Regions from separate parts of the Undibacterium sp. KW1 genome, predicted to be linked through region 1. Evidence: predicted binding sites of a transcription regulator. Region 1 holds the regulator's gene; the other holds the start of a gene.

Region 1 (16,662 bases):
CAGCGCGATTTGCATATCATGCAGGTTGCCGGAAACCACGCCCTGCAAAATGACGGGCGGGATGTCCTCCTGGACCTGGCCTTGCAGGCTCAGGCGACTATCCAGCTTGAAAGGAGTGTAGCTGCCCAGTGCAGCTTCGCCTTTCAAATTACCCCAGGGGCTGCTGAATGTGGTTTGCGCTTTGTATAAATTGTCTTGATAAGAAAAACTGCCAGTCAGTGCACTGAGCTTCAGGGTCTCCAGCTGTTTGCCATCATCAGTCAGGGTAGCGATATGCAAGCGCCCCAGCGCCAGCTTTGGCGCACTCAGGCTAAAGGGTAGTCCTATATCAACAGGTACGCTGGAGGCTTTTTTGCTGGATCTGCTGGCGATAGTCAAAGCGCTTAATTGCAGACTGGTGATATCCAGCTGACGTCGCCATAAAGCGCCAAGCCGCCAGCGCAAGGAGATGGCGCTGCCATTGATATGCAAATCCTGGGCAACCAAGCTGAATTCGTCGAGTTTGAGTTCGTCATCCAGTGTGCCTTGCACGCCACGGAATTTGAGGCTGCCAAGACTGACATTTTCTATCAGTGCCAGCGCAGCTCTGGTGCCACTCTCAGTTTTGTACATCCAGGTCAGGACGAGGCCGGACACGACGATCAATATCATCAACAGCTTGAGGATGAACATGCTCAAGCGGCGCAAATGACTCCGCTTTTTTTTAGCGGGCGTTTTTTGCTCTGTCTGATTTTTTTCGTTTTCGCTCATATCAGAAAGCAATGGCGATAGAAAAATCCAGCCGGACTTTTTTGGTCTGGCGACCATAAGCCAGATCAAGCGCAATCGGCCCCGCAGGCGTCTTGTAACGTGCACCAACACCCATGCCCTGCTTTAAATTCAACTCACGAAAGTTGTCGGCGGCATTGCCCACGTCAAGGAAAGTGGCAGCGCCCCAGGAAGAGTTAAGCCAGTGTACATATTCAGCGCTGGCCGTTGCCAGCACGCGGCCACCACGTGTGCTGCCTATGTGCTGTATGCCCAGGGTTTGGTAACCATAGCCACGCACGGTGGTACTACCGCCAGTGCGGAACAGGTAATCTTCAGGTATCCCCTGTTCATCTTTGGAAATAACAGCACCAAGCTCTGCGCGCAAGATCACGGTATCGGTTTTGCGAACTGGTATCCAGCGCTGATATTTGGCATAGCTGCGTATGAAGCGCTGGTCAGAGAACAAGGCTTTTTCAGATGCGGCAAGATCGAACTGCAAGATCTGCCCTTTACGTGGATCGAAAGGCTGATCAACATCACGCCAAGTCCAGCCTATGCTGGCAACCAGTGCCTTGTTGACCTCTTCTGCTTCACCATCTGGGGAAATTTTTTCCCTGACGATGTTCAGACCCAGGCGTTGTTCGAGATGGCCGCGTGTGCTGGTGCGCTTGATGCCGAGAGCGTAACGGCTGGAGCGCACACCGGCGATATTTTCGCGCTCCACCAGCACACCAAAAGAATCGAGGAATTTGCTTTCACGCGGTGGCAGGTAAATATCCGCATATCCAAGTTGCCTGCGCTGCTCGAGCCTGACGGCACTGCGCAAATCCCAAGCCTGCTCAAGTATATTGCGGTCCCGATAGGCAACTTCGCTGCGGTAACCGGTGTTGGTGCTGTAACCGAGACCAAAGCTCAGGTCACGGGCCTGGCGCTCGACCACGGTCACATCCACGGGTACGGCGTCGGCTTTTTCTGGATCAGGATCTATGCCTACTGCGACGGTGGCAAAGTAAGCGGAGTTTTGCAGGGAACGCTGGAAATCCAGCAAGCGCGAACGTGAATAAACCTCACCTTTTTTGGGTGCCTGATAACGTTCTATGAGCCAGGAAGGGTAACGCTGCAAACCAGTGACACGCAAATCACCCAGGGTAAATACCGGGCCACTATCGACTTCTACTTGCAAGATGCCGCTATGCTGGTCAGCGTCTATTTTTGCTTCACTGGATGTCATGCTGGCTGAGGCATAGGCATCTGAGCGCAGGCTTTCCAGCAGCTGATTTTTTGAATCACTCCAGTCAGCATCACGGAATGGCTGTCCAACTGCGAGGCCCCAGTCTTCTTGCAGGGCCCGTCGCCTTTTAGTGACAGCCTTGTCACCAGCATCAATCGCGTCTGCCATGGGGCCCTGCACTTTCACAGACACGTTTTCTATGATGGTGCGCTGGCCGGCTTCCACAGTCACATGGATGATTTTATTTGTGGAGGCTGGTGCCAGCGCCTGATCTGGATTATCAAACTGGATTTGCGGCGAGAAATAACCTTCAGTAGTGAGGATATTGCTGATATCCAGGCGCAACCGTCTGATCAGTGCGGGAGTGATATTCTGCGCTTCAGCATTGCTGGCAAATTCAGGGATATGTTCCCTCAGCAAATCAGCCCAGTGTGATTTGGCAGCAACCAGTTGCAAACGGCCACTGCTGGAGGTGGAAACAGCTTCGTTGTCTGCCTCAGGCATTTGCACAGACTGAGCAGACGCAGCAGTTGGTGTTGATTGAGCAGAAGAGGTTTCAGTTTGTCCTGACTGCTGCGCTCTCACCAAGCCAGCACCGCATAAACCGGCAGCACAGAACAGCATCAGTAAGGGGCGCAGTCTTATCTGCATCTGCAAAAACTCACTTGGTCGCCAGACCAACGCGATTGATACCCAGTTTTTTTGCTTCTGAAATCACTTGTATGACCTCGTCATAAATCATGCCCTTGTCAGCAGAAACCAGCACAGACAACTCTGGCTTGGCATCATGATACTCACGCAGTTTTTGCATCAGTTGTTTGCGGTCTTTGGCTTCTTCCTTGCTTTCCTGGCGGTTGTTGCCATTGTTACCGGCTTTGCTGTTGATGCTGATAGTGGAAGCTGCATCGGGCCGCAAGGTGATTTCTATATAATCAGATGGCGGCTGGGTAGATTGCCCGGCAGTAGGCAGGTTGATGACGCTGGGATTGGTCATCGGTGCGCACACCATGAAAATCACCAGCAACACCAGCATCACGTCGATATACGGCACAACGTTGATCTCTGCCTTGAATTTGCGTTTACGTTCGCCACGCAGGGTACTCATGCTATCTCACTCTGCCTTAGCGTGACTGACGCTGGAGAATGTTGGAGAATTCCTCGATAAAGGTTTCAAAGCGTATCGCCAGTCTATCGATATCGTGGGAGTAACGGTTATAGGCCAGCACGGCAGGTATAGCAGCAAACAAGCCTATCGCAGTAGCAATCAGGGCTTCAGCAATACCAGGAGCGACGGCAGCCAGTGTCGCCTGCTGCACATTCGCCAGACCACGGAAAGAATTCATGATGCCCCAGACCGTGCCGAACAGACCTATATAAGGCGAGACCGAGCCGACGGACGCAAGAAAGGACAGGTGTGATTCCAGCAAATCCATCTCGCGCTGGTAAGACGCACGCATGGCACGACGCGCGCCATCGAGCATGGCGGTGGCATCCAGCGTGGTTTTATTGGCTGTCTTTACCTTGTGATATTCGCTCATGCCGGCTTCAAAGATGCGTTCGAGCGCACCGCTAGTGTCGCGGCCAGTACGACGGCTATTGGTCGCCGCTGCATACAGATCAACCAGATTGCCACCAGACCAGAAATTGCGTTCAAACTCTTCAGTTTGTCCACGCGCTTTTTTGATGGCGAACATTTTACTGAAGATATAAGTCCAGCTCGTCAGTGACACGCCTAGCAGCAATGCCATGACCAGTTGCACCAGAATAGAGGCATTCGTGATCAGACTTAAAAATGAAAGGTCTTGGGTAACAGTCATATTGAATCAATTCAAAAACAAAACACCGGGCAATGTTGCCGCCCTAAAATAAAATAATTTCAGCCAGCATCTCTGTCTATCTGTGCCAGCACGTCAGCAGGAATTGCCGCCGGTCTGACCTCAGTCTTGCTGACACAAGCAACCTTGATCTTGCCTGAGGCCAGCAAACGCTGGCCACACCAGGCTTCTTGTACAAACTGTACAGACGCCCTGCCCAGCTTTTCGACCACGACGGTGAGTCTTAGTTCATCATCCAGCCTCGCGGGTGCATGATACTCGACTGCAGTGGCTTTGACGACAAACATCAGGCCATGCTCATCTGCCATTTGCTGTTGATTGACGCCTGCCGCCCTGAGCCACTCGGTACGGGCACGCTCAAAAAACTTCAGGTAATTCGCATAAAAAACGATGCCACCGGTATCAGTATCTTCATAGTAGACCCTGACCGGCCATACAAATTCTGTTTTCATAGTATAAACTTTACCAGCTATTCAGTGCGCATATTTACTCTTTGTCACTCAAAGGAGCTACTGCTGCCATCAATTTGGCAGCAGGCAGAGCAAATTTACATCTCAGCAAAGCCTGAGACCTGATGAAAATCAAGCAGTATTGCGCTTGATGACCAGCGGCCCATAGCCCTGGCAAGTAGGCATCATTTCTATGTGATTGATATTCACATGCGCAGGCAAAGTAGCGATCCAGTAGGCTGTTTCAGCGATATCGATGGCTGTCAGCGGTACGGTGCCCTCATAGACCTTGGCTGCCGCATCATCATTGCCACGGAAGCGCACATTGGAAAATTCAGTACCACCACATAGGCCAGGAGCAATATTGGTTGCACGAACACCTGTACCAACCAGATCAGCACGCAAATTGCGGGTGAACTGATCGACAAAAGCCTTGGTCGCGCCATAAACATTGCCACCTGGATAAGGTGTTTCACCAGCCACCGAACCTATATTGATGACCGTACCACTGCCACGTGCCACCATGTCTGGCAGGATGGCCCTGGTAACTGTCACCAGGCCCTTGGTATTGGTGTCTATCATGGTATCCCATTCATCCTGGGACGCCAGGTGGGCAGGCTCTGTACCTAGGGCCAAACCAGCATTATTGACCAGCACATCAATATTTTTCCATTCGGCACTTAATCCAGCCAAAGCCTGTTTGATGGAATCTTTGCTGGTCACATCCAGCGTGACTGGCAACAAGGCAGCGCCTAGCTCTGCTTGCAAGGCGTCCAGCCTGTCTTTGCGGCGTGCTGCAGCAATGACTTTATGGCCTTCGCGGACAAATTTGCGTGCCATTTCTTCACCAAAACCTGAACTTGCGCCTGTAATCAAGACGATCATGCTGAATTCCTTCAATTTTTGTGGGTAATTTGCCTAGCTGACGTTTGCAGCTCTGAAGCATACTATTTTAAGTGGTTTTGCCATCCAATATCGGGAAGCTAAAAATTTCAAGGCAATACTTGTGTGAAAATTAATTTTTGCCATACCACTGCTGGCACTTGCCCATTCAAACGCCATCACGTAAAATCCTTGCACCATTTCATCTCACGTGACTGGCGAAGTGGCCATATCTGCCCTGTTAGACGGGCAAGCATCCTGGCCCAAGATGGAGATCCATCGGGAAGCGTGAGATTTCGGAGTCTATCTGACTCCAGCCGTGCGCCTGGGTAGCCTGATGGTAAAAGCAATGAGGCTGCCCCTATCCGTTTCAGACACCTCATTAACAACAATCATTGTTTATTAACAGGAATAATCAGGAACCGCCATGTTTGCAAAAAATCATACCCTCGCCAACGTAGATCCAGAACTGTTTGCTACGATACAAAAAGAAAATGTCCGTCAACAAGAGCATATCGAGTTGATCGCCTCTGAAAACTATTGTTCCCCTGCCGTCATGGAAGCCCAGGGCTCCCAGTTGACCAACAAATATGCTGAAGGCTATCCAGGCAAGCGCTACTACGGTGGTTGCGAGCATGTGGATGTGGTCGAGCAACTGGCGATTGACCGTCTGAAGCAATTGTTCAATGCCAATTTCGCCAATGTGCAGCCTAATTCTGGCTCACAAGCCAACCAGGGCGTGTTCTTTGCCTTGTTGAACCCAGGCGACACCATCATGGGCATGAGCCTGGCTGAAGGTGGTCACCTGACCCACGGCATGCCTTTGAATATGTCTGGCAAATGGTTCAATGTCGTCTCTTATGGCCTCAATGCACAAGAAGATATAGACTACGATGCCATGGAAAAACTGGCGCGTGAAACCAAGCCTAAACTGATCATCGCCGGTGCTTCCGCATTTGCGCTGCGCATCGACTTTGAGCGCTTCTCCAAGATCGCCAAAGAAATCGGCGCTTACTTCATGGTGGACATGGCCCACTATGCTGGCTTGATCGCTGCTGGTGTGTATCCTAACCCAGTACCTTTTGCAGACGTCGTCACCTCCACTACCCACAAGAGCCTGCGCGGCCCACGTGGCGGTATCATTTTGACGAATGATGAAGCGATCGCCAAGAAGATCAATTCTGCGATTTTCCCAGGTCTGCAAGGTGGCCCGCTGATGCATGTGATCGCTGGTAAGGCAGTTGCCTTCAAAGAGGCACTTACACCAGAATTTAAGGCTTACCAAGAACAAGTCGTCAAGAATGCTGCTGCGCTGGCAAATACCCTGACTGAACGCGGCCTGCGTATCGTTTCTGGCCGTACAGAATCCCACGTGATGCTGGTGGATTTGCGTCCTAAAAACCTGACAGGTAAAGAAGCCGAAGCCATCCTGGGCTCTGCCCACATGACTTGCAACAAGAACGGTATCCCGAACGACCCACAAAAACCGATGATCACTTCCGGCATCCGCCTTGGCAGCCCGGCTTTCACTACCCGTGGTTTCAAGGAAGAGCAAGCAGTTAAAGTGGGTAACCTGATTGCGGACGTACTCGACAATCCGCATGATGCAGCAACGATAGAACGCGTGAAAGCTGAAGTCAAACAATTGACAGATGCATTCCCGGTTTATCAAGCGTAATGATTCATCAAGCTTAAGAGATTCAACCAAAGCAGGGCTTAAGTATCAGGCAGTACAATAAAAAGCCACTCGCTTGAGTGGCTTTTTTGTATCATCGAATTATAAAATCAATTATAAAAACCAATGGAGCACCATACGCCATGAAATGCCCTTTTTGCCACCTCGATGACACCCAGGTCATCGACACCCGAGTTTCAGAAGAAGGCAATGTCATACGCCGCCGCCGCCGTTGTGCCGACTGTGACAAACGTTTTACCACCTATGAGCGTATAGAACTGGTGATGCCTGTGATCGTCAAGAAAAACGGCAGCCGCACAGAATATGAAACCGCCAAACTGCGCGCCAGCCTGATGCTGGCATTGCGCAAGCGTCCGGTATCTGCCGAAGCAGTCGAGACAGCAATACAAAGAATAGAAGAAAAATTATTGTCCAGCGGAGAGCGCGAAGTCATGTCCGGCCACCTGGGTGAACTGGTCATGCGCGAATTGAAGCGCCTCGACAAAATCGCCTACATCCGCTTCGCTTCTGTGTATAAAAGCTTTGAAGATGTATCCGAGTTTGCCGAGGCGATACAAGAGGTCAGGAAGAGCTAAAGCTCCTCCTGATTTTTATTACTTGGTCCAGCAGGTATCGACAGATAAAGTATTGCCCACATTCGACCTTGCACCACTTTCATTGATCGCATAAGTGCCACAGCCATCTGCGGCCATCCTGCCACCGGCTCGCGGTACAGCACGAACGCTAAAAGTAGTCGCCGTTGGTGCTATCGTGAAACTGATGTCATAGTCAATATTACTGCCCGTAGCACCTACCGGGCTCACCAGCATAGGCAGGGCAACCGGGGTGTTGTCACGCATCTTGTCATAACGATCGTTCGCAGTCATGAAGCTCTGCATGAATTGCACATTTTGCGTTAGAACAGAACGCGCATCCGCACGTCGGCTCCGCCTGACATTATCGGTATATGCAGGGACAGAGATTGCGGCCAATATCCCCAAAATAACGACCACAATCAATATCTCTATCAGAGTAAAGCCAGCTTCCGATTTCTTAATTAACACTTGAGCACCTCTATGATTTAATCAGTACGCAATATCTGCTTCCAGATACGTCTGGTAGGGTTGTAACTTGGAGCAATAGCTGAAGCATTTGTTCCATTACCGGATAAACCTGCACCAGATGATACCGGTTGATAAATAATTGCCGACGAACCATTTTTCAGCAACGTAGATCCAAAGGTCAAACCACCCTGCTTACCAGCAATAATCGCATCTGCAGAAGTCACTTTATTATCGCCATTCGTATCAAACGTAGGGTAAGGGAAAACATTACCGTTCATGGCATTCAAAATAAATGTTGTTGATTTACCGTCTGAAGAACAAGTATCTACAGCACTGGCTGGAATAATAGTGGTGAACACTATCTCATCAAAGAACATTTGCGGATCAATGGTCAGACGTTCACCTGTACTCAAGTTCAAATTCATATACCAGCCACGTTTACTTGTCCAGTCAATCGTTTCATTACTGACTGTATAAGCATTGGAACCAGACCAGCTCAAGGTTCGTTTTTGCAGGGCAGACTGACTACTTGAGATAGCAGTTGGAGAACTGACACCAGATGCACCAGTTTGATCCCACACGCCATACAAAGATTGAACGTCAGTATTCAAAGCATCTTCCGTTTCGTAAATTTTCCCTGTGCCAAACAGCAACATCATTCCACCATTACTATGTGGAATCATATCAGGCTGGACTGTGATTGGCTGTGCAACACCACCAATTTTTGCCTGAAATAAAGGTGTGCCAGAAAATGCAATCGTAGTGCCTGAACTCTTTACATCAAATTTCCACAAATTACCCAGCAAATCACCAGCAAAAATGGCTTTAATAGTTGCATCAGAGCCAACAATCAATTTTGGCGTAGCCAGTCCATTAGGTGTAGTTGCATTTCCCACACCAGTATCTATTTTGGTCACCACGCCATCACTCAGGCGAATGATGAACAACATGGCCTTTTTGGAATTGCTTTCATAGCCGTTCCCCAAGATGGCAACCCAATCACCATTAGGCATCCGTCCGATTTGGGGAGTACCAATGGTGTATCCTAATTCAGGCTGTGTTGTAGAGTTAATTTCCCACAAAATCTTGCCTTCATTAAAGCTAGGGCGAGTAGGCACTGTGACATCCATGGCGTAAACAGCTCTGCCACCAGCACCAGTCGTCCCAACCAAAGCTGTTTTCCAGCCACCATCATAATAATCACCTACTGTAGGCGTACCATCAACATAAAATCTGTGCCCATAGGTTGTGCGTGACAGCAATGGCAAATTGCTCATAACGGCTTTTGGAATATAAGCAAACTCCTCTACACCTGTGGTTCCATTAATCGCATGCAACATGCCATCGTTTGCCCCTATGTATACCATAGGGGTACGATTGTACTTACTCAACAAATAGGCACCATAAGTGCCTTTGCCAGGCGTGCCAGTTGGCATATAACTATAGCCACTGTCATCACCTGCTTTGACGTATTGAGGAGCAGAGTTTACAAAATCACCAAATGGAACCGTACGCGGACGAAGACGGTTCAAATCCGGGCCGCCGATGATGTAATCGACTATATTGGTTCCAGTGACGGTGGTTGCCGGATAAGTAGCTGCCTCTGTATCAAAATAAGCCTTGTCTGTAGGTGCAAGATTGGAGTAACTAAAGACTTTACCTTTTATTGCCGAATCGATATAGGTAAATACATTATTTTGCCTGGTGGAGAAAACAGGAGTCGTCGCAGTCCAGCCAGTCCCTGTAATGACGCCGTTATCATCCAACAATCTTTGCACCAGTTGACCTGACCAGTCAGACGTGCGGTAAGTCGAAGTAAAGATACTACTACCTGCGCGCACGGTATTACTGGAAGTACCTACTGCAGCAGCATCGCCGACACGCTCTGCTATCGTGTTCAAAGAAGAATCAAGTGCTGCGGCAAACTCCGTAGGATTGGATGCACTAAAGTACTTGCCACGGGAATTAACAGCGGCATGCCACAAATCGTCAATCTGATTGATAGAGCCATCTGGCCAGACCTTGGCACCACTCGTCAAGGCGGGCAAATCAGTGCTTGGATCCAGCGTGCCTTTGACACCCAAACCCACTGTGAACTGCGTCAGATGTTGCCAAAAAGCTGGGTCAGCCGATGTGGTTGGTACATTTTTCTTCGCTGCCGGCCAATCTGTGCGCAAATCATTTGCCCAATAATAAAAGGCTATATCTGCCAGCGTATCGCTAAAAGTATCGGTGTACGGTTTAGCGGGTGTGTATTGATAAGTTGTTCCATCTGGCCTGGTGATTGTTGGGCCATTGGTACCATCATAGTTACCATTGCGCCCACCTCCAGCAGCCGTACCGTTCCAATAGCCATCAGTCATTAAGATATTATAATTTTGGCGGCAAGTTAATTGCGTTGAGGCCAACCCGACACCGGAAGTCGTCTGCCATGGACCAGTAATTGACGTGTCTTTGAAATATTGACCAACCTCATCAACAGCCTTGCGCAATGGAGTACCCGCAGCTGGCATTCTCTGCTTGTACAAAGTATTCAAGAAATTGGTTTTATTAGCGGCACTGAAGTCATTTGAGACCTTGTTAATAACAGTGCCAGTAGTATTAATGGTACCAAATCCAACGCGGATCGTAGAATTTTGCTTGGAAAAAGCCTGGCCACTGCCGCCGCGCGCGGTCAGGATACGGGACCGATGATATTGGAACCAGTTGGCAAAATTCTGCAACTCTTCAGGTATTGTACATGCCGAACCAGCGCAGTCTGTACGTGCTGCCGCTTTCGCAGGAAAAACTGTTCCAGTCCTGATTTCATAACGATCAAAGCAAGCCAGCGTGGACTGGTTGCATCCTAGGGTGCCTTTATATACATAATAAAGGGCTGGGAAAATCGTTCTGCCATTAGTGTTGTACGATGTAGCGTCATCAGCCAGCCATCCATAAGCGCCGTTGGCATAAGTCTGATTAACTGACAAATTAATTGCATTGGTATTTGTTCCACCACTTGGTGCAACAGGGTTATAGAGCGCTGATAAGGGGTTGGCAGGTGCCATCAGGCCACCATTAGGATCCGCCCAAGGCTGATACAAAATCTTGGGATCGTAGTACGCCTTGTTGACGTCTGACGAACGCCAACGCGCGACTGTAATATTATGATTAAACCCAACAACAATACTGTGACCAATATCATAATCGCCTGCGCCGCCAACGTTATACACATTGGCTGGCTTGGGAAACACATTGGTCACCCAGCAATTACCACCGCAACCATCAATATAGTTATCATAGCCCTTACCCGTAACGTCACCACTACCCGTTCTGGCGATATTATCTGGCATCATTTCCCACATCATGGAGCCAGAATCATCGAGGGTATAAAATATATTAGGTGGCACATTGGGCTTCACCAGTGGTGGAGCATTTGATATTGTTGCGTATGCCAAGCTCGGCGCAATTAACTGCCCAATTAAAGAGCCGATCAAACACACGGTTAGCGGTTTATTTATTTTCTTCATGGTCTTCCCCTGAATGTTCATTCTTCTGCTGCCAGTTGCCATCTACCACACCATTGAATCTATAGTGATCAAATTTATTGAGACTAAAACATCAATGTTTGGCAAAAGGGCCCGCAGAGTAAATTGACGCGATATGCATCACAAAATGCCACTTATGTTGCGGAACCGATATATAAAGTCACTTGCAACCAGATCACTGAAAGGTTTGTACTCCCTTCTCCTCTGGCAGTAATCACATAGTTAGTCTGGTGTTGCAGGTCATTGGTACCTTCATTTGATCCGCTCGCCGAAAATACGGGATCGTTCTCAGGATGTGCTGGATCCTTAACCTTAGGTATAAACCATGCTTCTATCATGCATTCTGGCTGATTAGCCACATTTGGAACAGTGTTTGCCGGTAAGCGAAAACCTTTAGTTGCCCAGTTTGCCTTGGTTGCCCAGAGTACCGGAGGAGGATTATCATCGGTGGTCTGCACATATAAATTGATGGGAATATTATTCACAGTCCTGTCCAGACCAGCTGGCAACACACTACCTTTATTGGTGAGCTCAAAATCTCTTTGACAATATCGCAAAGCAGTTTCTGCAGCTTGGAATGCCAAGTTTTGCTCCCTTATACTACGAGCAAATCGCTCTTCCTGAGTAGCACGTCTCACCGCAGTAATCGCCAGCATCGTCAGGACCATCAGAAAAATCATGGAAGTCAGCATCACAAATCCACGTTGCGATGAGTAATTTCTTATCATAAGGTTCTCCCATTCGTGCGGCCACGCAAAGAAATGACACTAGAAAAAGCTGCATATAATCTTTTGTCAGTTGCAGTGACAAGATTGCCGCTACAGTCACGATATTTTTGTGCTGTTGGCGTAATGTTATCGTTAGCAGATCGCATCACTAGACAAACCCTCGCAGAAAGAACTTTAAAGAAGCGGTTCGTCATAAGTGCCCTGGTTTCAGCGGGCACCGTTAATGGATCCTTAACTTGATAGTCTGGCATGGGTACAGTCGTTGCTACATCTGTCAACTGCGCCGCAGTATAAAAGCCATCAACAGATTGATTATCATCCTGATCGTAACCATAGGTTACTTTCATATCGACAACGTTATCTGCTATAGGTTGCCCAGGTAAAACATTGGTTGCACCAGGTACCGTGCCGCCATTCCCTGCACAATAGAGCTCCCTGCGCCCTGTTACAGGATTTAGCTGAACATAAAAGCGATTTTCAACAATCGCAGGCACTGTTGTAACCGCCTGCCCCAAACAATCTGCCGGAACACCACCGCTGGAATTTGAATTGAGGCCATCAATCACATACCGGATCAGAAATGAGTCGGGGTTGGTACCACCGGCGCACACAGGGGGAACGGCAGTAGCTGAAGAGAAGCCCCCTGTACACCCTTCGATCGCCTGGCCTGCCCCCGTATAATTAGTAAAACCACCGCCAGCAATCAAAGAAGGCGACCCGTTTGTCAGTTGTCCATATCCTGCCATTCTTATATTGAATGCCAAAGTAGCCAAAGCCAGGCGGCCATCTTCTTCCATGAGCGCTTTGTCATCGGTTACCCTGTACGTCTGTGTATTGGTCACATACAAAGTACTAACAGCCAACATGATAATTAAACCAATTGCAAGGGAGATCATCAACTCCACTAAAGTCCGGCCTTGCTGATCGCGTAAATTCGTCATTTTCATATTTACCTCAGTTATGGCGAAAACCTGACAGTGAAACAACGCACACCTATACCAGGTGCCGGAGCGGTAGCCGTAGGGCATGCTGGGTCAACAATAGTCAGGTTAGCTTCCTTCCACATCACGACAACATCGTACCCTGTCGGTGCGACTGGCACGATATACCCCGCACCATCTGTCAGGCGATTTGATAAGCCTCTCAGCCAGTCATTGATATCGATAGCAGCAACCTCAGCAGGAGTGCAACGGGGACCGCCGCAAGTCGGCATGGCAGGCAAGCTTGTAACCGTCGTCGCATAGGCTGTCGTGTAAGTGTATGATGCTGCGCCAGTGACAGAATTTTTGACACCCTGACCATTTGCACGCATGCGCTCACTCAAATCATATGCGGCCTGAGTAGCCTCGGTGCGTTGATTGGCAACTTTTAAGTACCGCATCGTGTTTGCCTGCAAACTGGCGACGCCCAGCAAACCAATTGCAATGATAATGATCGTCACAACAATCTCCACCATCGACGCACCGGCCTGCTTGTTCAATATATGTTGTTTCATGACGCTCTCAATTCTCAATTACAGGCAGCGGTTTTTGAAACCATTATCCGCCCCCCAATGCCGACGCATACATAACGGTTCCGAGTTACATCTGGGTCATTACCTTTCACGTAAAATTGCACTGCCCCTCCCATATTTTGCCCTGTCGCATTAAAAGTCAGCGCCTGTACATTTGGATTTGGAACAACAGAGCCTTCAGTAAAAGCCCGCATGGTTGCAGGTTGAACGAACAACAAACTATCGCCAGCATTAAATTGCCCGTCAATGTTTGCATCCTTGAAGGCAATCCAGCCACCTGCCCAGCCAGTATTGCCTAGTGCATTGCTCGCCACAGCAGAACATGCCGGTATCGCAGCTTCTGGGTTATCGCTCTTGCAGATCACTACACCGCCCCCCGCTCACGTGCAATAGTCTTTACCAGAAGCAGATCATGCAACAGTGAATCTGTCGTAGTCCTTACACGGCCACCACTGAGCATGTTCCTGAACTGGGGTACTGCAAATACTGAAATAATGCCGATAATGGCAACAACAATCATCACTTCAATAATTGTGTACCCGCTTTGCCGCTCAGATCGGTTTTGATGTTTGTTGGTCATTTTTGTCACCTTAGTTTCAGACATGATATGCGTAATTGCATCCTGGAATCAAAAGCTAGTCGATTAACGGTATGCTTAAACTGATGAGTGGATATTGAAAATCGTATCCATAGTACAGGAGGCATCAGTTTATACCTCGCGAGTTCGCTTTTTGAGCTTTGACTTTAGATCACCAGCTTGCGCAGTGGTGGTTTCAACATGTCAACCTCTACCTGAGTTACAGCGATGAGTTGATAGTTTCACATAAATTTATCACAACGAATGCTCAAAATACGCCCCAATTTAGTGACTGGACAAGTGCATATCCTGAAGCGGACGCCTCCGTTAATCCACGAACGCCGCTGGGCTCTTGCCTGCGCTGGAGCGACGATGTTAAGTTTTCACGTTGAAACACGCGCATGCGGATGCAAAGATTTGAGCGACAGCGTCAACAATGGTAGCGATGCTGGCAGCCAGTCGCACAGGTTGTAAGAGAGCCAGCCTCAAATTCGTCGCTCCAGCGCAGGCTGGAGCCCAGTGTCGTTGGTCGATGAACCGTGCCGGTGATCAAGAGGGGGAATAAGTGATCAGACGGCTGGTGCGCACGGCGCATACATGGACGCCCCCCATTTGCAAGAGCATTTTCAAATTAAACCTGACATAGTCGATTGCAGCCATACATTCGGTCTTTATTGCAGCCGCTTGATGACTGCTGACGCATGATGAAATACGCTGATGGTCGCTCAATCACCCTATCGTGCTGATCGCACAGTGCGCCGAACGAGCTATTGACCATCCCGGTCTGACCTGTCCTGTCTTCATTTGAGTTTGCCCAAACAATCGGTGGTGTGCTCCGTTTCTTTGTCTTTGCTGCTATTTTTCCTGCTACTGCATGACGTTTTTACTTCACCTGGCTTCCTGCCTCGCCCCTGCTTTGTGGTTGCTACTGTTCTTTCAAACCGTGCTGATCATGTGCAGACGTCGTTGGTCTGCGCATGATCAGCACGGAATACTTCTCCGCTCTGCAGCATCGCCCAGATCCTCCTGGCATTCTTGGCTGCCAGAGCGCACACGGCGATGTTGTGTCCCCGCCTTTTGGCCAGTTTTACGACCCAGTCTTCGGCATAGGCCGGTTTGTTGATCCTGGCCTGCAAGACGGACCTGGCCCCATGGACGAGGAGTTTGCGTACATAACCATTGCCTCGCTTGCTGAGCCCCAGCAGAACTTGTTTGCCACCACTGCTGTGTTCCCTCGGTGTCAGCCCCAGGGCATTGGCAAACTTGCGTCCTTCTGTAAAGTTCTCTGCCCGTCCAAAGCTGCCGATGATGGCGGTGGCGGTGAGGACGCCTACGCCGGGGATGGTTTCTATCAGTTTGCAGGCGGGATTGCTTTGCAGTACTTGTTTGATCTGTTTCTCTACTTGACCAATTCTTTCTTCTAACTCACTGAGATACTGCAGTAACTCATCGACCAGGCCGTTGAGTATGCCGAGCATGCCGCGGCTTTGCTCTTGCCAGAGGGCGACTTCACGGCGCAGGTGGCGCAGGCCGGGAGTGAGTATCTGACCAAACTCAGCGAGCAGGCCCCGTATCTGGTTGGCGGTCGCAGTACGGTGTTTGACCCAGGCTTCTCTTACTCTGTGCAGGGCTTGTATCTGTTGTTCTTCACGGCTGCGTATCGTCACTCTCTGGATACTTTCTCTTACTGCTGCTTCTGCGATACCTGCGGCATCTCTGGCATCGGTCTTGTTTCCTTGTACAAAGCCTTTGACGTACTGGGGTGCCATCAGTTTGACATCATGCCCAAGTGACTGGATCTGCCGCGCCCATTCGTGAGCTCCTCCGCAGGCTTCCATGCCTACCAGGCACGGTGGCTGTGATGCAAAGAATCCCATGACTTCGCTACGCTTGAGTTTCTTCGACAGCAGCTTCTTGCCTCGGGCATTGGCACCATGAACTTGAAAAATACTCTTTGCCAAATCCAGCCCAATTACGGTAATCTTTTCCATGACGCTTCCCTTCTGTTAAGTAGTTTGTCGAAACTCTACTTTGGCACATCACGATGCCGTTTGGGAGGGGGGCGTCCATTTCATTACCCTACTGCGGTAGTGGAGCTATATAGTCCAAAGAATGAAATAAAAAAAACCAAAGACACAGAGTAAAAGTAGAGATTTCTCTTCGTTTTTTGCTGCTTTTGCCTTTCTCAGTGCCCCTCTGTGTCTCCGTGCCTCTGTGTTGAGAGGTCTTGACGTAGTTTTTGTTTGCTACGGCCCGATGCATTTCCGTTCGCGCAAAAGCAAAACCCCCACACAATAGCTTGTGTGGGGGTATGCGGAATAAAAGCCTGACGATAACCTACTTTCACACTGGTTGCAGCACTATCATTGGCGCGTAATCGTTTCACGGTCCTGTTCGGGATGGGAAGGGGTGGTACCGATTAGCTATGGTC
Region 2 (16,662 bases), 620 kb from region 1:
ACATTGTCGATGACAAGTTTGATCCCGTGATTGCCGCTGCCAATGCCGAGACACTGATCAAGAAAGACCATGTCTTTGCCTTGTTCCAGTCGCGCGGCACGCCGCATACCCAGGCTATCCTTCCTATACTGGCGTCCAGCAAGGTGCCGCTGGTGGCACCGAGTACCGGTGCGGCAGTGTTCCATAATCCGGTTAACCGCTATGTATTCAATGTCAGGGCCAGGTATCAGGATGAAGTAAAAAAGGCTGTTGAGCAGTTTTCTACCATAGGCCTCAAAGATATCGCCATCGTGCATGTCGATGATACTTTCGGCGGCGATGGGCTGATCGGTTTTACCAATGCGATGGACAGCTTCAAACTCAAGCCATCCCTGATCAGTAAATATGACAGGGCAAAACCTGACGTACCCAAGGCAATTGATGAAGTAACCAAGTCAACCGCCAAGGCAGTGATCATCGTCGGTTCTGCCACTACCGTGGCAGAACTGATCCGTGGTTTGCGTGCCAAAGGCAGCACCGTACAAATCATGACACTGTCAAATAATGCTTCGCAGTCCTTCATTGATTCCCTCGGGCCGGTGGCAACTGGCGTGATGGTGTCACAGATTATGCCTGCTCCCCATCTGGTATCTTCTACTCTGGGGCAAGAATTCAAGACCATTGCCAAAGACAATGGTGTGGCACCATCTTATGCGGCAATGGAAGGCTTCGTCTCTGCCAAGTTGCTGGTAGAAGGTTTGAAGCGGGCGGGCAAGGGCCTGACGCGGGAAGGTCTGATACGCGCGCTGGAATCCATGCACAAGGTTGATCTGGGTGGTGTCACAGTCACTTATAGTGACCACGACCACAGCGGCAGTGAGTTTGTTGATCTGACGATGATAGGGCGGGATGGCAAGTTCTTGCGCTAATGTATATCTCAGTGCGAAAACACGGAATGCGTAGTAGTGATAATCCGGGTTTTCGCATCGCGTTTGCAAAAACTCATATGAAAACTTGAATGAAATCAGTTGTTTACTAAAATTCTCGTGCTGGCACAATATCTGCTAATCAGTACGCGTAGGAAAAATCAAATCAAAACCCAGGAGACAAAGATGTTCAAAAAGATTTTGCTTGCCAGCCTTATTACTTCCGGATTATTTGCCAGTGCTGCCCAGGCCCAGGAGGTTGTCAGGCTGGGTAACCTGAAATTCGCTCATTACGGTGCGGTATCCTATATCAAGGAAATCGCTCCCAAGTGTGGCATCAAGGTAGAAGAGCGTGTGTTCGCCAAGGGTCTTGATGCCATGCAGGCCGTCATCGCAGGTGAGCTGGATGTAGGGGCTGTATCTTCAGAAGCAGTGATTTCTGCCCGTGCCAGTGGTACACCTATTTATCTGGTGGCAGGTTTCGCCAAGGGTGGTGCCCGTCTGGTTGGACGTGCAGACCTGGGCATGAAGACTGTCAAAGATTTAAAAGGTAAAAAAGTTGGCGTGACCCGTGGCGGTATCCAGGACATCTTGCTGGCAGCCGAACTGGCACAAAATGGCCTGACTTATTCTGATCAACCAGGTAAGGATGTGCAAATCATTTATCTCGGTTTTCCTGATCTGAACCAGGCTCTGCTGGGCAAGAATGTTGACGCGATCATGCAGTCCGAGCCATATTCTTCCCAGGCCATCAACAAGGGTTTTGGCAATGAAATCATCAAGCCTTACGATACCCCGATAGGCGAACCGATCCGTACCATGGTCATGACAGAGAAGTTTTATAAAGAACGTCGCCCGGTTGCAGAAAAATTCATGCGCTGCTTTGTTGAAGCGACCAAGACCTTTATCGACAATAAGGAACTGGCTGAAAAATATGTGCGTGAAAACATGTTCAAGGGTCAGGTCAGCCATGAAGATTTTGTCAATGCCATAGAAAACTCACCTTACTCTTATGATGTGACGGCAGAACACATACAGATCACCACTGATCTTATGCAAAAATATGGCGTGGGTAAAATGGCCAAGCCACCAGTCGCCAAGGATTGGGTAAAAACCGATCTTCTGGAACAAGCCAAGAAGAGCCTGAACATAAAATAGGCATCAAGCATGTCTTTAGTTTGAGCAAAGGGTGAGCACGCTCTTTTTAGCCGTCAGCTCACCCCCGCCCCACAATTCTTGAAGGAAAAATCATGAAATTCAAATGGCGTGAAATTGGCGCGGGGCTGATTGTGCCCGTTATTCTGATTGCGATCTGGCATGTGGTGACCAACATGGGATGGGTCAATGCCCAGGTCTTGCCTACGCCTATGGCGGTGGTAAAAAAATGGATAGAGTATGCGTCCCCTTATGAAGCCAGGGACGTGGCGACGACGAGCTGGCTGGCCTGGGCTTTTTCTGGCGAATTGATACGCGACACCATGGGCAGTATGTACCGCGTGCTGGTCGGTTTTGTGGTCGGCGCAGGTCTGGCGCTGCCACTCGGGCTGGCGATGGGTTCGAGCCAAAGGATGTATGCATGGATGAATCCCCTGATTCAGGTTTTGCGCCCCATACCACCGATAGCCTATATCCCGTTATCGATACTGTGGTTTGGTCTGGGTAATCCACCAGCCATCTTCCTGATCGCGATCGGCGCGTTTTTCCCTGTACTGATGAACACCATCGCCGGTGTGCGTCATGTCGATGGTATCTACATCAGGGCCGCCCGCAATCTGGGGGCCAGCCAGACCACCATGTTTGTGCGCGTCATGTTGCCAGCGGCTGTACCTTATATCTTGTCCGGTGTACGTATTGGTATAGGTACTGCTTTTATCGTGGTCATCGTCTCGGAAATGATTGCCGTGAACAATGGCCTGGGTTTTCGCATACTGGAGGCGCGTGAGTATTTTTGGTCTGACAAGATTATTGCAGGCATGATCAGCATAGGTTTGCTGGGTTTGGCAATTGATCTGGCGATGAATAAATTGAATAACTATTTGCTGCGCTGGCACCGTGGATTGGAGAACTGAGATGAATTCTACTCATATCAAAATTGAAGGCGTGAATAAAATCTTCAAAACGGCTGACAAAGAAGTTGTGGCTTTGCGTGACATTAATCTGGAGATACCTGAAGGCCAGTTTGTCTGTCTGCTGGGGCCTTCTGGTTGTGGCAAGTCAACTCTGCTGAACGCGGTTGCGGGGTTTTCACTACCGACTTCCGGCAATATTATTGCAAACGGGCAGAAGGTCAGTTCTCCAGGTCCAGACCGTGGCATGGTATTCCAGGAATATGCATTGTTTCCCTGGATGACGGTGGAGCAGAACATCGCCTTTGGTCTGGAAATCAAGGGCATGGCCAAGACTGAGATACAGCAGCGTGTCGCCAGCCTGCTGGGTATGCTGGGTCTGAGTGATTTCAAGGCACGCTTTCCCAAGGATTTGTCTGGCGGTATGCGTCAGCGCGTTGCAATTGCCCGTGTATTGGCGCTGGATTCGCCTATCATGTTAATGGATGAACCCTTCGGTGCGCTGGATGCCCTGACGCGCCGCAACTTGCAGGATGAGTTGCTGCGCATCTGGTCAGAACTGAAGAAAACCATCATCTTCGTGACCCATAGTATAGAAGAGGCAATTTACCTGGCTGACCGTATCGTTGTCATGACTTACCGGCCAGGAACGGTCAAAAAAGACCTGATTGTTGAACTGCCACGTTCGCGCGATCCTTCTGATCCTGGCTTCAATGCCTTGAAGCGTGAACTCGGTCAGTTGGTCATGGAAGAGCAGCAAAGACATCACAATGATGAATTGAAGATGGCGGCAGTAGATTAAGCAGCAAGCTGGAGACAGGAAGTAAGGAGTAAAAAGTTAGAAGTTAGAAGTAGGAACGCGGACGCGCCCATAAAAACATAAGGAGAGACATCATGCTTAAATTCGTACGAATGGTAGTAGCGGGATTGGTTTTCTTGTTGGGCGCGTCCAGTCATGCGCAAAATGCCCATGGCACGGCACCTGAGGCTGTCGCCATGGTGCAAAAAGTCATTGCCAGTATCAAGGCGAATGGCAGGGACAAGACTTTTGCTGATGTTAATAATCTGCAAGGGCCTTTCCGTGACCGCGACCTGTATGTCACCATTAATGATATGAATGGCAAGAACCTGGCCCATGGTGCAAATGCCAAGATGCAGGGCAAGGACTTAATGGATTTAAAAGATGCCGATGGCAAGCTGTTCGTACGTGAACGTATGGAGCTCGCCAAAACCAAGGGCAAGGGCTGGCAGGACTATAAGTTTGTCAATCCTGTCTCTAAACAGATAGAACAAAAATCCATGTACTTTGAAAAGTATGAAGACATCGTTATCAACTGTGGTATCTATAAGTAAGAGCTTGTGACAGCGCCGCCTGTTGACAGTGCCCGTCACCGGCGCCTGATCTTTATTTGTGTGGCGGCGGTCAGTATTGTGCTGGTGGTCGCCAGTTATTTTGTGGCGGCCAGCATTGCCAGGGACAATAGCCGTCAGGCCGGTGATAGGCAGTTGCAGATTATTGCGCTGGATATTGAGTCTGTACTTGAGCGCTACGAAACCCTGCCTTTTGCGATTTCTTATCTGCCGATGACGGCAGAGGCTTTGTTGCACAAGGAAGATGGCAAGCTGACGCAGGCGCTGAACCTGAGTTTGCAGGAGCTGGCTGAGCAAGCCAAGGTTGCCGCCATCTATCTCATGGATGTGCAGGGTAATACCATCGCCGCCAGTAACTGGAATACTGAGCAAACTTATCTGGGCCAGAACTTTGCTTTCAGGCCCTATTTTTCTGAGGCCTTAAAGCAGGTCAAGCCCGGTCATTTTTATGCGATAGGCAATACCACCAATATTCCTGGCTATTTTATTTCCCAGCCCGTCTATCCACCCGGCAGCAAGCGTGGCAGCCAGGCACCGATAGGCGTGATCGCCGTCAAGATCATCCTCAACGAATTTGAGCAAGCCTGGGGCAGTAGTGAAGAACCCATTGCACTCAGCGACAGGCATGGCGTCGTGTTTTTAAGTAATCGCGCCTCCTGGAAATACCATAGCCTGCAAAGCCTGTCGCCTGCAGTGCAGCAGGATTTAAAGGCGACTTTGCAATACGGTGGCAAGCATATAGAAGCCATTGCCCAATTGCCGCTGAAGGAAAAGAAAGGCTATGACGACTATCTGCAAAGACCGATAGGTCGTTTGAACTGGCAGTTAATGTTATTCCCGGAGCAAGGCAAAGTCACGCGTGCGGGTTTGCAATCTGCGCTGGTGGTGGCTTTGATACTCGGTATAGCACTTGCCTTTGCTGCCGTATTTGACCAGCGCCGCCGGAGGCTGGAAGAGGGACGGCTGGCGCAACGTGCTCTCAAGAAAGCAGCAGATGAACTGGAGCTGCATATCGCCGAGCGCACCCGGCAATTGACGCAGGCGAATGCAGAACTTGAAAGCCGCTACCTGACACTCAAGCAGACTGAAAACCTGCTGCGCTCTACTCAGAATGAAATGGTGCAGGCTGGCAAACTGGCCATGCTGGGCCAGATGGCCACCGGCATCACCCATGAATTGAACCAGCCACTGACCGCAATACGCGCTTTTGCCGATAACGCCATCACTTTCATGAACCGTGGCAAGGCTGAGCAGGCTTTGGCGAATCTGGTGCATATCAGCCACGCCAGCGAACGCATGGGCAGCATCATTGCCCAGCTCAAGGGTTTTGCCCGGAAGAGCCCTAACGCGATTGCCGAAGTCGATGTGCAGACAGCCATTCAGTCCGCGGTCAGTTTGTTGCGCAGCGAAACTGACAGGCGCGGTGTCAAATTGAGTGTGCATGTAGATGAACCCGCCCGGGTACTTGGTGATACCGTCAGGATAGAGCAAGTCCTGATCAACCTGATACGCAATGCACTGGACGCGGTAGAAAACAGCCCGGTCAGGGAAGTCGATGTCAGACTCAGTAACGCGCAGGGCACGGCAAGAATCACGATCGCCGACACCGGTACCGGCATACCCGATCATGTGGCCGGTCATTTGTTTGAGCCATTTTTCACCACCAAGGAAATTGGCCAGGGATTGGGGCTGGGACTGGCGATTTCGTCTTCCATCGTGCAGGCCATGAATGGCAGCCTGGTGGCTGATAACCGCCCGGATGGCGGTGCTGAATTCACAGTCTGTATCCCGCTGGCTGATCAGGCGAGTACAAGTTAGTACCGCTGATCGCGTATGACTGTATACATAGTGTAAGGAAACAGTATGACTCAAATGCTCGCTATATTAATAGAGGATGAGCAGGCAGTGCGCTTGGCGACGACCCAGACGCTGGAGCTCGGTGGTTTTGAAGTGCAGGCCTGCGCCAGTGCTGAACTGGCCGATGCCTATATCAAGGCAGACTATGCTGGCATTGTCGTCACCGATGTGCGCTTGCCCGGCAAGTCTGGCCTCGACGTGCTGGAAAAAGTACGCGGCATCGATGCCGAACTGCCCGTCATCATCATCACCGGCCATGGCGATGTCAGTATGGCGGTAGAAGCTATGCGCCACGGTGCTTATGATTTTTTGGAAAAACCATTTGCGGCGGAGCGCCTGCTCGATGCCTGCCTGCGTGCCCAGGAAAAGCGGCGGCTGGTCATGGAAAACCGCAAGCTCAAATTATCCTGGTTGAATCATGCGGCCACACCAGACTTGATAGGCCAAAGTCCGCAAATAGAAAAAGTCAGGAAATTCATACAAAGCATAGGCCCGACACAGGTTGATGTATTGATCAACGGCGCGACCGGCTCCGGCAAGGAAGTGGTGGCGCGACAATTGCATCTGGCCAGTGGCTGCAAAGGCGAGTTTGTCGCCATCAATTGCGGTGCCTTGCCAGAGTCTGTCTTTGAGAGCGAAATCTTTGGTCATGAAGCTGGTGCTTTCACCAGCGCGCAGAAACGACGTATAGGCAAACTGGAGTACGCGCAAGGTGGTACGGTATTTCTTGATGAAATTGAAAGTATGCCACTGAACCTGCAAATCAAATTGCTCAGGGTCTTGCAAGAGCGCAGCCTTGAAAGACTGGGCGGCAATCAATCTATTGCACTGGATTGCCGCATCATCGCGGCTACCAAAACAGACTTGCTGAAACTGAGCATGCAAGGGCAGTTCCGTGAAGACTTGTATTACCGCCTCAGTGTCGTCACCATGCATTTGCCCAAACTGAATGACAGGCGGGAAGATATTCCCTTGTTGCTCTCGTATTTTGTACAGAGAGCCTCCCTGCGTTATCAGAAGCAGGTGCCGGCCTGGTCTGCCGCACAAATGCAATTATGGATGCAGGCAGACTGGCAGGGTAATGTACGTGAGTTGCGCAATTTCGCCGATCAACTGGTGCTGGGTGTGGCTGAATTTGCCGATCTGCCTGCGCCGCAAATTGGCCAGGTCCAGATAGCGACTGCTTGCAGCCTGCCGGAAAAGCTGGATGTGTATGAAGCCAGCCTGATCCAGGCTGCACTGGATAAGAGCGCCAACAACGTGGCCGCCGCCGCTGAAGCACTGGGCATCCCCAAGAAAACCCTGTACGACAAGATAAAAAAATATCAAAAAACCTTGTCATCAATCAATCCGGTGGCAAGTTAGGGGGTACTTGCGGAAGTCGCTGAACATGCATAATCCGACTTTTCATGCGACTTGGTGTAAACTTGTCCCATGCAAATCTATCTATCATTCCTTGCCGCTGCTTTATATATATTGAGCATAGTCCTGCCCGGGCGCTGGCTGACGCTGTCAAATGCCGTCAGTGCACTGGCCTGGCTGACACATGGCATGGCTTTGTGGCTGACGATTTTCCCTGATCACGCGCTCAGGGTGGGCTTTGCCGTCATGTTGTCCGCCGCGCTATGGGTATCCGTGTTTGTCTGCTGGCTGGAAAATCGCAACGCCTCCCTTGATGGCTTGCGCTTGTTACTGATGCCCAATGCCGCGTTGATGGCTGTCTTGCCCAGTTTTTTTCCAGGCAGCCTGATTGCCCTGGCTGGCAAGACTGCCATGTTTCCCTGGCATGTCGTGGTCGCCATGCTGGCCTATAGCACGCTGACGATAGCGGCCTTTCATGCGGTCGTCATGACAGTACAAGACAAGCATCTGCATCAATTGCGTGCGGTAAAAAATGTGGAATGGCTCAATACCCTGATAGACAGGCTGCCTGCCTTGCTGACCATGGAAAAAATACTGTTCCGTTTTGTCCTGTTTGGTTTTGTTTTGCTCACACTCACAGTCTTGTCAGGTGTGATATTTTCAGAGCAGGTTTTGGGCGTAGCTTTTAAATGGGATCACAAGACCCTGCTGTCTCTCCTGTCCTGGCTCTTGTTTGCCATTTTGCTGACAGGACGTTACTGGCGTGGCTGGCGTGGTAAAACTGTCTTGAGTTTCACGCTCTCAGGATTTATCACCTTGCTGCTGGCTTATGTAGGCAGCCGTTTTGTGCTGGAAGTCTTGTTACACAGGAGCCTGTCATGAGGTTACTGTTCTGGCTGGGGCTGGTGATGCTGGTGATTCTGGCCCTGAAGAAAAAAATACAGCCCCCTGCTGCCGGATCTGGCAATCCTGAACAACCGCTGGAGCCAGGAAATGCCGGTTCACAGCATGCCGGATCGGCTGAGACCATGGTTTGCTGCGCCCATTGCCAGATTTATTTACCCGCATCAGAAGCCGTGCAGCGCGCCGGACAGGTTTACTGCAGCCAAGAACATGCTGATCTTGCATGAGCTTGCCAGCCGACAGGACGTCAATGTCTGAAGCATACCACGACGTGTCCGAACCTTCGCATTCGTTCTGGCGCTCGCTGCAAACGCTGAATGCCTCGCGCATCGTGGTGGCTGGCAGCTTGCTGATCTTGCTGAGTTTGCGCAGTGGCAAAGATATCTGGACCAGCGAGCCCTTATTCGGGCGTGACATAGGCCTGATCTATCTGTCGGTGGCGATAGGCTTTGTGGTGCTCAAGCAATTGTATCCCCGCCGTTTCATGTGGCAACTGACAACCCAGATACTGCTCGACATCATCATCATTTCCATCATGTACTTGGCTGGCGGGGGGAATAAAAGTGGCTTGGGGATTCTGTTTTTGTTCCCACTGGCAGGTGCCGCCATATTGAGCCCCCTGGTCTGGTCATTTTTCTTTGCTTCCGTTGTCGTACTTTTCTTGTTGGGCGAGAGCTTATACCGCTATTTGCAATTGGAAGACGGCACATTGTTGTCGCAGGCTGGTCTGTTTGGGGCCGCTTATTTCGCAGTTGTGTCCGTGGTCAATCGGCTGGCACATAACCTGATTAATCAGGAGCAACTGGCGGTGCAGCGCGGCAATGCGCTGGCCATACAGCAATCCATCAACCAATTGGTGATTTCAGATATGGGTGATGGTATTCTGGTTCTGGATCATGATGGTTGTATATTTGAAATTAATCCGGCAGCTACCCGCATGCTGAGTGGTAATCTGAGCAAAGAAATGATAGGCATAGAATTGGCGAGTATCTCAGCTTTACGCCCGATTGTTGAAGCCCTTAGCAATATGCAAGCTCGCCCTGCTTTGCCGGACCGTCGTAAAGAAGAAATCTCCTTTGTATCAATACGATGTTATCTCGACGATCCCAAGCCGGAACTCGGGGAAATAGCAGCCGATACCGCGACGAGGGAGCGCTTCGAGCGCGAGCGCCCACATTTTGTGACGCACCTTAAGTTGCGCTTTGTTGCCATCAAAGCGGTTAACGTAGGTGGTTTCAGGGAGCGCAATGGCGGTTATACGATTATTTTCATGCAGGATGTGTCTGATATAGAAAATCAGGCGCAGCAACTGAAGCTGGCATCAATGGGGCGCCTTACCGCAAGTATCGCTCATGAAGTGCGTAATCCCCTGTCGTCGATTTCTTATGCAGCCTCGTTGCTAAATGAAGACCTTGGGCATCCCGGACAGGAAAACAAGCAGGCAAAGCGTTTGCTGAAGATTGTTGATGACAATGTAGCACGCCTGAACCAGCTCATAGAAGATATCCTGAAGCTCTCACGCAAGGCGCAATCGGATGTGGAACCATATCTGGTGATGGACCAGATTGAAGAAATGGTCAGGGATTTTATAGAAACACGTAACTTGCCCACTGATTTTATTGCGGTATTGAAAAACGAAAACTTCCTCGTCAACTTTGACCCCAGTCATTTGCGCGAAGTCGTCTTGAATCTTTTGTCGAATGCCATACGTTACGCCAGTGGGCAAACAGCCAGTATCAAACTGTTTGCCTGTATTAACAGTAGTGGCCGACAAGAGTTGCATATACAAGATGATGGACCGGCGATTCCGTATGAAGTGAGGTCGCACTTGTTTGAGCCGTTTTACACTACTTCACGTATGGGCACTGGTCTGGGCTTGTATATGGCAAGGGAGTTGTGTTTGAATAACCATGCCTTGCTTGACTATGAATACCGGGTTGAAGAAAACGAAGCAGGCAAGACAGAGCCCAGTGGGCGTTTTGTAATTAATTTCTCTGGATACAGTGCATGAGTATGATGGAAGCTGCGGCCTGTCCCCGCATCCTGGTAGTGGATGATGAGGCGCACCTGCGTGAGTTGCTGGAGATTACCCTGATCAAAATGGGGCTGGATGTCGATAGCGCAGAAACCCTGGCACTGGCCCGCGCTCACCTGAGCAAGCGTAGCTATGCACTGGTACTGACCGATATGCGTCTGCCTGACGGATCGGGCATGGAACTGGTACAGGAGGTAAATAGCCTCTATAAGAGCACACCTATTGCCGTGATCACCGCTTTTGGCAGTGCTGACAATGCCGTGGTTGCCTTGAAGGCCGGTGCTTTCGACTATGTTTCCAAGCCAGTGGCGCTTGACCAGTTGCGCAAGCTCGTCAGGTCGGCCCTGCAAACCAATGAGGTTCAAAAAGTACAACTGGCGACTCCGGAAAAACTGAATGTCCCCGCCAATTCTTTCATGATAGGCCAGTCGCAAGGCATGCAAGAGGTCAGGGCGCAGATCAGCCGCCTTGCACGCAGCATGGCACCGGTCATTATTACTGGCGAATCTGGTAGCGGCAAGGAGTTGGCGGCGCGCGAAATACACAGCAGCAGCGCCAGGGCCGACAAGCCTTTTATCGCCGTCAATTGCGGGGCAATTCCCGAGACCTTGATGGAAGCTGAATTCTTTGGTTACAGAAAAGGTGCATTTACTGGTGCCGCTGATGACAGGGATGGTTTTTTTCAGGCTGCCAACGGTGGCACCCTGATGCTTGATGAAGTGGCTGACCTGCCTTTGCCCATGCAAGTCAAGTTACTGCGTGCCATACAGGAAAGGCGCGTGCGCAAGGTTGGTGCCACGGTCGAAGAGGCAGTTGATGTGCGCATTATCAGTGCGACCCACCAGAACCTGGCGATCTGTGTAGAAGAGGGGCGCTTCCGGCAAGACCTGTATTACCGCCTGAATGTCATTGAATTGCACTTGCCACCTCTGCGCGAAAGACTGGAGGATATAGTCGAGCTGTCGCGCAATATCCTCAAGAAACTGACAGGTAATGATGTTGATATGTCAGTAGAGGCAATTGACGCGTTGATCAGTTATGACTTTCCCGGCAATGTGCGTGAGCTGGAAAACATATTGGAGCGTGCAGTTGCCTTTGCCAATGATGGCTGCATAGAGGTTAGCGACCTGGCCTTGCGCGGAACCAGGAAGTTGCCTGAACTGCCGATAGCACAGCCCGTCCCGACCGCTGTTGTCAATAATCATAGCGATATTGTTCCTGAATTACCCGCTGTTACCGCGCTGGATGTATTCTCTGCTCCAAGTTTGCCTTGCTCGCTGCCCGACTATCTCGAAAGCGTAGAGCGCGAAATGATACGCCGTGCCCTGCAGCAGACCCGTAACAACCGTACCCAGGCGGCAGAATTGCTGGGCGTCAGTTTCCGTCAACTGCGTTACCAGATACAAAAACTGAAGATCCAGGAGTAAATTATTTAGTGGTCTCTTTTAGTCGTGTCTTTTAGTTGCATCTGTTGATGATGGCGATTCTGGTCGCATGCGTCCGGCCAATTGCCTGCTTGTAGTGTGATTGCTGCAAGACCACTATCAGTCTCACTTTCTTGATTCCATTGCCACACCCATTTTGGGAATCATTTGCCAGGTAATACCAGGCTCCGCTACTAGTGAACTGTAACAGCGAAAATCGGAGTGCTTGCCATGCGCGCGGCGATCATGGCTGCGTTGCAAATACTCGCGATAGCCCCGCTATCGCTGTGTTTTGCGTCTTGCCCTGATGCGCCGGGCGCATGTCTTTCACTCTCGATTCCACTGTTACAGTCCACTAGCATGAAATTAAATGTTAGTGCCCGCTCGCAGCGGCACTAACGCATTTCTGTGCTTTGCGAAAGTCAACACCTCGTACACATATTTACAGAAAAAATAATTCAATTAATTAAATAAAAAGCGGTTGCATATCGTCTGAGGCGGCACTAGAATTAGGGCAAATAAAAACTAGCGCACTAGATGTAGTGGTTTTCAGGATTTGTTTGTTTTCTTGCCTTGCTTCAATTTCCCTCACGTTTTGCAATTGAATTAGTGTCTGATGTAAACAAAATAAACCGGATTTGGCGAATGTCGCTTAGTCCGGCTGTTAGCTCTGCTGCACCTTATCTGCTTTTTGTTTAGTCGCTTAGTCATTTGACTGTTTAACCCATGACCTGCAAAGCTTTTGTTTTCCTTGAGCTTTGCAGGCAAAAAATAACACTGCATCCGGAGGATCAATGCACTCTTCTATTGAAATATCCACTTCGTCCAAGCCAGAACTGGAATCGGTTTTGAATGTAGCAGCGACACCTGCTGCAAACAATCTGAATAGTTATAGCGAATATCGCATCATTCGCCGTAATGGTTCCGTGGTTGGTTTCGAGCCATCCAAAATCGCCATCGCCATGACCAAGGCGTTTCTGGCTGTGAATGGTGGGCATGGTGCAGAGTCCGCCAGAATCCGTGAACTGGTAGAACAACTGACAGCCAGCGTGGTTGCTGCTCTGCTGCGCCGCCAGCCAGCCGGTGGCACTTTCCATATAGAAGATGTGCAGGACCAGGTTGAACTGGCGCTGATGCGCTCAGGCGAGCATGATGTTGCCCGCTCTTATGTTTTGTACCGCGCCAAACGCATGGAAGAACGCCGCCGCGTCAATGATGCGCCTGGCCATGCAGAAGCCGCTGTGTCGCAATTGCACGTCATCGTTGACGGCCAGTCCCGTCCACTGGACGTGGCAGAAGTACGCAAGATGATTGCCGCTGCCTGCCTGGGGCTCGACAAGCTGGCTGATCCGGATGCCATCCTGGCTGAGACTTTGAAGAACCTGTACGACGGCGTGCCGGTAGAAGAATTGTACAAATCCGCCATCCTGGCTGCCCGCGCGCTGATGGAAAAAGAACCTGCTTACAGCCAGGTCACTGCACGTCTGCTCTTGCATACAGTCCGTAAAGAAGTGTTTGGCAAAGAAGTGGCGCAACAGGATGCCGCAGCAGAATACCTCGATTACTTTCCCAAGTTCATCAAGAAGGGTATAGAGGCCGATTTGCTGGATGCCAAGCTGGGCCAGTTCGACTTGAAGAAACTGGCAAATGCCCTGGTTGCTGACCGTGATCTGCAATTTGGTTATATTGGTCTGCAAACTTTGTATGACCGTTACTTCCTGCACGTACGCGGTACCCGCATAGAAATGCCTCAGGCTTTCTACATGCGTGTCGCGATGGGCTTGTCCCTGAATGAAATTGATCGCGAATCCCGCGCCATAGAATTTTACAATCTGCTGTCCAGCTTTGACTTCATGAGCTCGACACCGACCCTGTTCAATTCTGGTACACAACGCTCACAGCTGTCCTCCTGCTACCTGACCACAGTTGCCGATGACCTTGATGGCATCTATGAAGCCATCAAGGAAAACGCCCTGCTGGCAAAATATGCCGGTGGCCTCGGTAATGACTGGACACCAGTACGTTCGCTCGGCGCACATATTAAAGGCACCAATGGCAAATCCCAGGGTGTTGTGCCTTTCCTCAAAGTTGTCAATGACACGGCAGTCGCTGTTAACCAGGGCGGTAAACGCAAAGGCGCAGTGTGCGCCTACCTGGAAACCTGGCACATGGATATCGAAGAATTCCTCGACCTGCGCAAAAACACAGGCGATGATCGCCGCCGTACGCATGACATGAATACCTCGAACTGGATTCCTGACCTGTTCATGAAGCGCGTCATGGAAAAAGGCGACTGGACTTTGTTCTCCCCATCCGATGTACCTGATCTGCATGATAAATTTGGTAAGGCTTTCGAACAGGCTTATGTCGCCTATGAAGCAAAAGCAGCCAAGGGCGAACTGACTCTGTCCAAAAAAATCCCGGCGCTGGACCTGTGGCGCAAGATGCTGTCCATGCTGTTTGAAACTGGTCATCCATGGATCACCTTTAAAGATCCTTGCAATATCCGCTCGCCACAACAGCACGTAGGCGTGGTCCATAGTTCCAATTTGTGTACAGAAATTACCCTGAACACCAACGACAGTGAGATCGCGGTATGTAATCTCGGTTCGGTCAACATGCCTGCCCACATGAAAGACGGCAAGCTGGATCACATTAAATTACAAAAAACTGTGCGTACAGCGATGCGTATGCTGGATAACGTCATCGACATCAACTACTATGCAGTGAAGAAGGCGCGCGATTCCAATCTGCGTCACCGCCCTGTCGGTATGGGCATCATGGGTTTCCAGGATTGCCTGCACATGATGCGTATCCCTTATGCATCGATGGATGCTGTACAGTTCGCTGATACTTCCATGGAAGCCGTCTGCTATTACGCTTATTGGGCATCGACGGAACTGGCTGAGGAACGTGGTCGTTACAGTTCTTACCCTGGCTCTTTGTGGGACCGTGGCATCCTGCCGCAAGATTCCCTGAAGATGCTGGCCGAAGAACGCGGTGGTTATCTGGAAGCTGACTTCTCGGAAACCATGGACTGGTACCCACTGCGTGACCGCATCAAGAAATTTGGCATGCGCAATTCCAATTGCGTGGCGATTGCGCCGACTGCAACAATTTCTAACATTATTGGCGTGGCCGCCTGTATCGAACCGACTTACCAAAACCTGTATGTGAAGTCGAATTTGTCAGGCGAGTTTACCGAGATCAATGAACACTTGGTGCGCGATCTGAAAGAGCGCGGCATGTGGGATGAAGTCATGATCGCTGACCTGAAATACTTTGACGGCAGCCTGGCCCGTATCGACCGCATCCCGGAAGATTTGCGTGCTTTGTATGCAACTGCATTTGAAATTAGCCCATCCTGGCTGGTTGAGGCAGCTGCGCGTCGTCAAAAGTGGATAGATCAGGCACAGTCCCTGAACATCTATATGGCAGGCGCATCCGGCAAGAAACTGGATGAGACTTACAAGCTGGCCTGGTTGCGTGGTTTGAAAACCACTTACTACCTGCGCACCATAGGCGCAACACACACTGAAAAATCCACCAGTAAAACCGGTGCATTGAATGCGGTGGCAGTGGACGGTAATGGTGGTGGTTATGCTGCAGCACCTGCTGGCATCAGTGCTGCAGCACAGGAAACGGATGGTCCGGCCTGCATGTTGCGTCCTGGTGATGCCGGTTTCGAAGAATGTGAAGCCTGCCAATAAGACATACAAGTTTGCAGGGAGCAGCATGACTGCTTCCTGTCGTAAGAATAAGCTGTTACAAAAAGTAAGGAAATAAATAATGTTATCTTGGGATGATGAAGTCAAGCCGGCAGCTCCGGCACCACGTCAGGTCACTGGCCAGGATTTGCAGCCTCGTCTGCAGACTCAGGAGGTTGCCCTCAACCCTGCGCTGGTCAGCAAGCCAGTGCCGGTCGCTGCAGAAGATGTGGCCCGCCGCGTGAATGCTGCCGACAAGCGCATCATCAACGGTACGACCGACGTCAATCAACTGGTTCCCTTCAAATATAAATGGGCCTGGGATAAATATCTGGCAGGTTGCGCCAATCACTGGATGCCGCAAGAGATCAATATGCAACGTGATATTGAACTCTGGAAAGACCCAAATGGTCTGACAGAAGATGAGCGCCGTTTGGTAAAACGTAACCTTGGTTTTTTTGTGACCGCCGATTCTCTGGCTGCCAACAATATCGTACTCGGCACCTACCGCCATATCACGGCGCCGGAATGCCGCCAGTACCTGCTGCGCCAGGCATTTGAAGAAGCTATCCATACTCACGCTTATCAATACATCGTTGAATCGCTGGGCCTGGATGAAGCAGAAATCTTCAATGCCTACAATGAAGTCGATTCCATCCGCGACAAAGATCAGTTCCTGATTCCTTTCATTGACGTGCTGACCAATCCTGAATTCAAGACCGGCACCACCGAGGCAGACCAGACTTTGCTCAAGTCTGTGATCGTATTTGCCTGCTTGATGGAAGGCCTGTTTTTCTATGTCGGCTTCACGCAAATTCTGGCGCTTGGCCGTCAAAATAAAATGATGGGCGCGGCTGAACAATATCAATACATCTTGCGCGATGAATCGATGCACTGCAATTTCGGGATCGATTTAATCAATACAATTAAGATGGAAAATCCACATTTGTGGACGCCAGCATTTCGCGATGAAATTAAATCGTTGTTTTTGCGTGCTGTGGAGTTGGAATATCGTTACGCAGAGGATACAAT

What was found. Region 1 encodes NrdR, which represses ribonucleotide reductase genes. Its sites were predicted from a motif close to CACNANATNTNGTG; they were not measured.
Positions count from the first base shown of each region.
Region 2: UNDKW_RS04275 (ribonucleoside-diphosphate reductase subunit alpha) is a predicted target of NrdR. The motif match lies at 12,455-12,468, and genes of this name have one in related genera.

Region 1 is NZ_AP018439.1:1,556,766-1,573,427, reverse strand. It holds gene UNDKW_RS06940 (translocation/assembly module TamB domain-containing protein) at 1-672, opposite strand, end outside; gene UNDKW_RS06935 (autotransporter assembly complex family protein) at 752-2,632, opposite strand; gene UNDKW_RS06930 (ExbD/TolR family protein) at 2,643-3,086, opposite strand; gene tolQ (protein TolQ) at 3,103-3,798, opposite strand; gene ybgC (tol-pal system-associated acyl-CoA thioesterase) at 3,858-4,268, opposite strand; gene UNDKW_RS06915 (SDR family NAD(P)-dependent oxidoreductase) at 4,398-5,150, opposite strand; ZMP/ZTP riboswitch at 5,349-5,485, shown strand; gene glyA (serine hydroxymethyltransferase) at 5,575-6,825, shown strand; gene nrdR (transcriptional regulator NrdR) at 6,966-7,418, shown strand; gene UNDKW_RS06900 (type IV pilin protein) at 7,437-7,886, opposite strand; gene UNDKW_RS06895 (pilus assembly protein) at 7,904-11,395, opposite strand; gene UNDKW_RS06890 (PilX N-terminal domain-containing pilus assembly protein) at 11,548-12,141, opposite strand; gene UNDKW_RS06885 (PilW family protein) at 12,138-13,088, opposite strand; gene pilV (type IV pilus modification protein PilV) at 13,100-13,636, opposite strand; gene UNDKW_RS06875 (GspH/FimT family protein) at 13,651-14,019, opposite strand; gene UNDKW_RS06870 (Tfp pilus assembly protein FimT/FimU) at 14,019-14,234, opposite strand; gene UNDKW_RS06865 (IS110 family transposase) at 15,182-16,222, opposite strand; rRNA gene rrf (5S ribosomal RNA) at 16,556-16,662, opposite strand, start outside.
Region 2 is NZ_AP018439.1:935,632-952,293, forward strand. It holds gene UNDKW_RS04220 (ABC transporter substrate-binding protein) at 1-908, shown strand, start outside; gene UNDKW_RS04225 (ABC transporter substrate-binding protein) at 1,092-2,063, shown strand; gene UNDKW_RS04230 (ABC transporter permease) at 2,156-2,974, shown strand; gene UNDKW_RS04235 (ABC transporter ATP-binding protein) at 2,976-3,773, shown strand; gene UNDKW_RS04240 (cache domain-containing protein) at 3,866-4,324, shown strand; gene UNDKW_RS04245 (ATP-binding protein) at 4,331-6,160, shown strand; gene UNDKW_RS04250 (sigma-54-dependent transcriptional regulator) at 6,206-7,564, shown strand; gene UNDKW_RS04255 (inner membrane protein YpjD) at 7,634-8,443, shown strand; gene UNDKW_RS04260 (PP0621 family protein) at 8,440-8,691, shown strand; gene UNDKW_RS04265 (PAS domain-containing sensor histidine kinase) at 8,715-10,475, shown strand; gene UNDKW_RS04270 (sigma-54 dependent transcriptional regulator) at 10,472-11,926, shown strand; gene UNDKW_RS04275 (ribonucleoside-diphosphate reductase subunit alpha) at 12,718-15,633, shown strand; gene UNDKW_RS04280 (ribonucleotide-diphosphate reductase subunit beta) at 15,713-16,662, shown strand, end outside.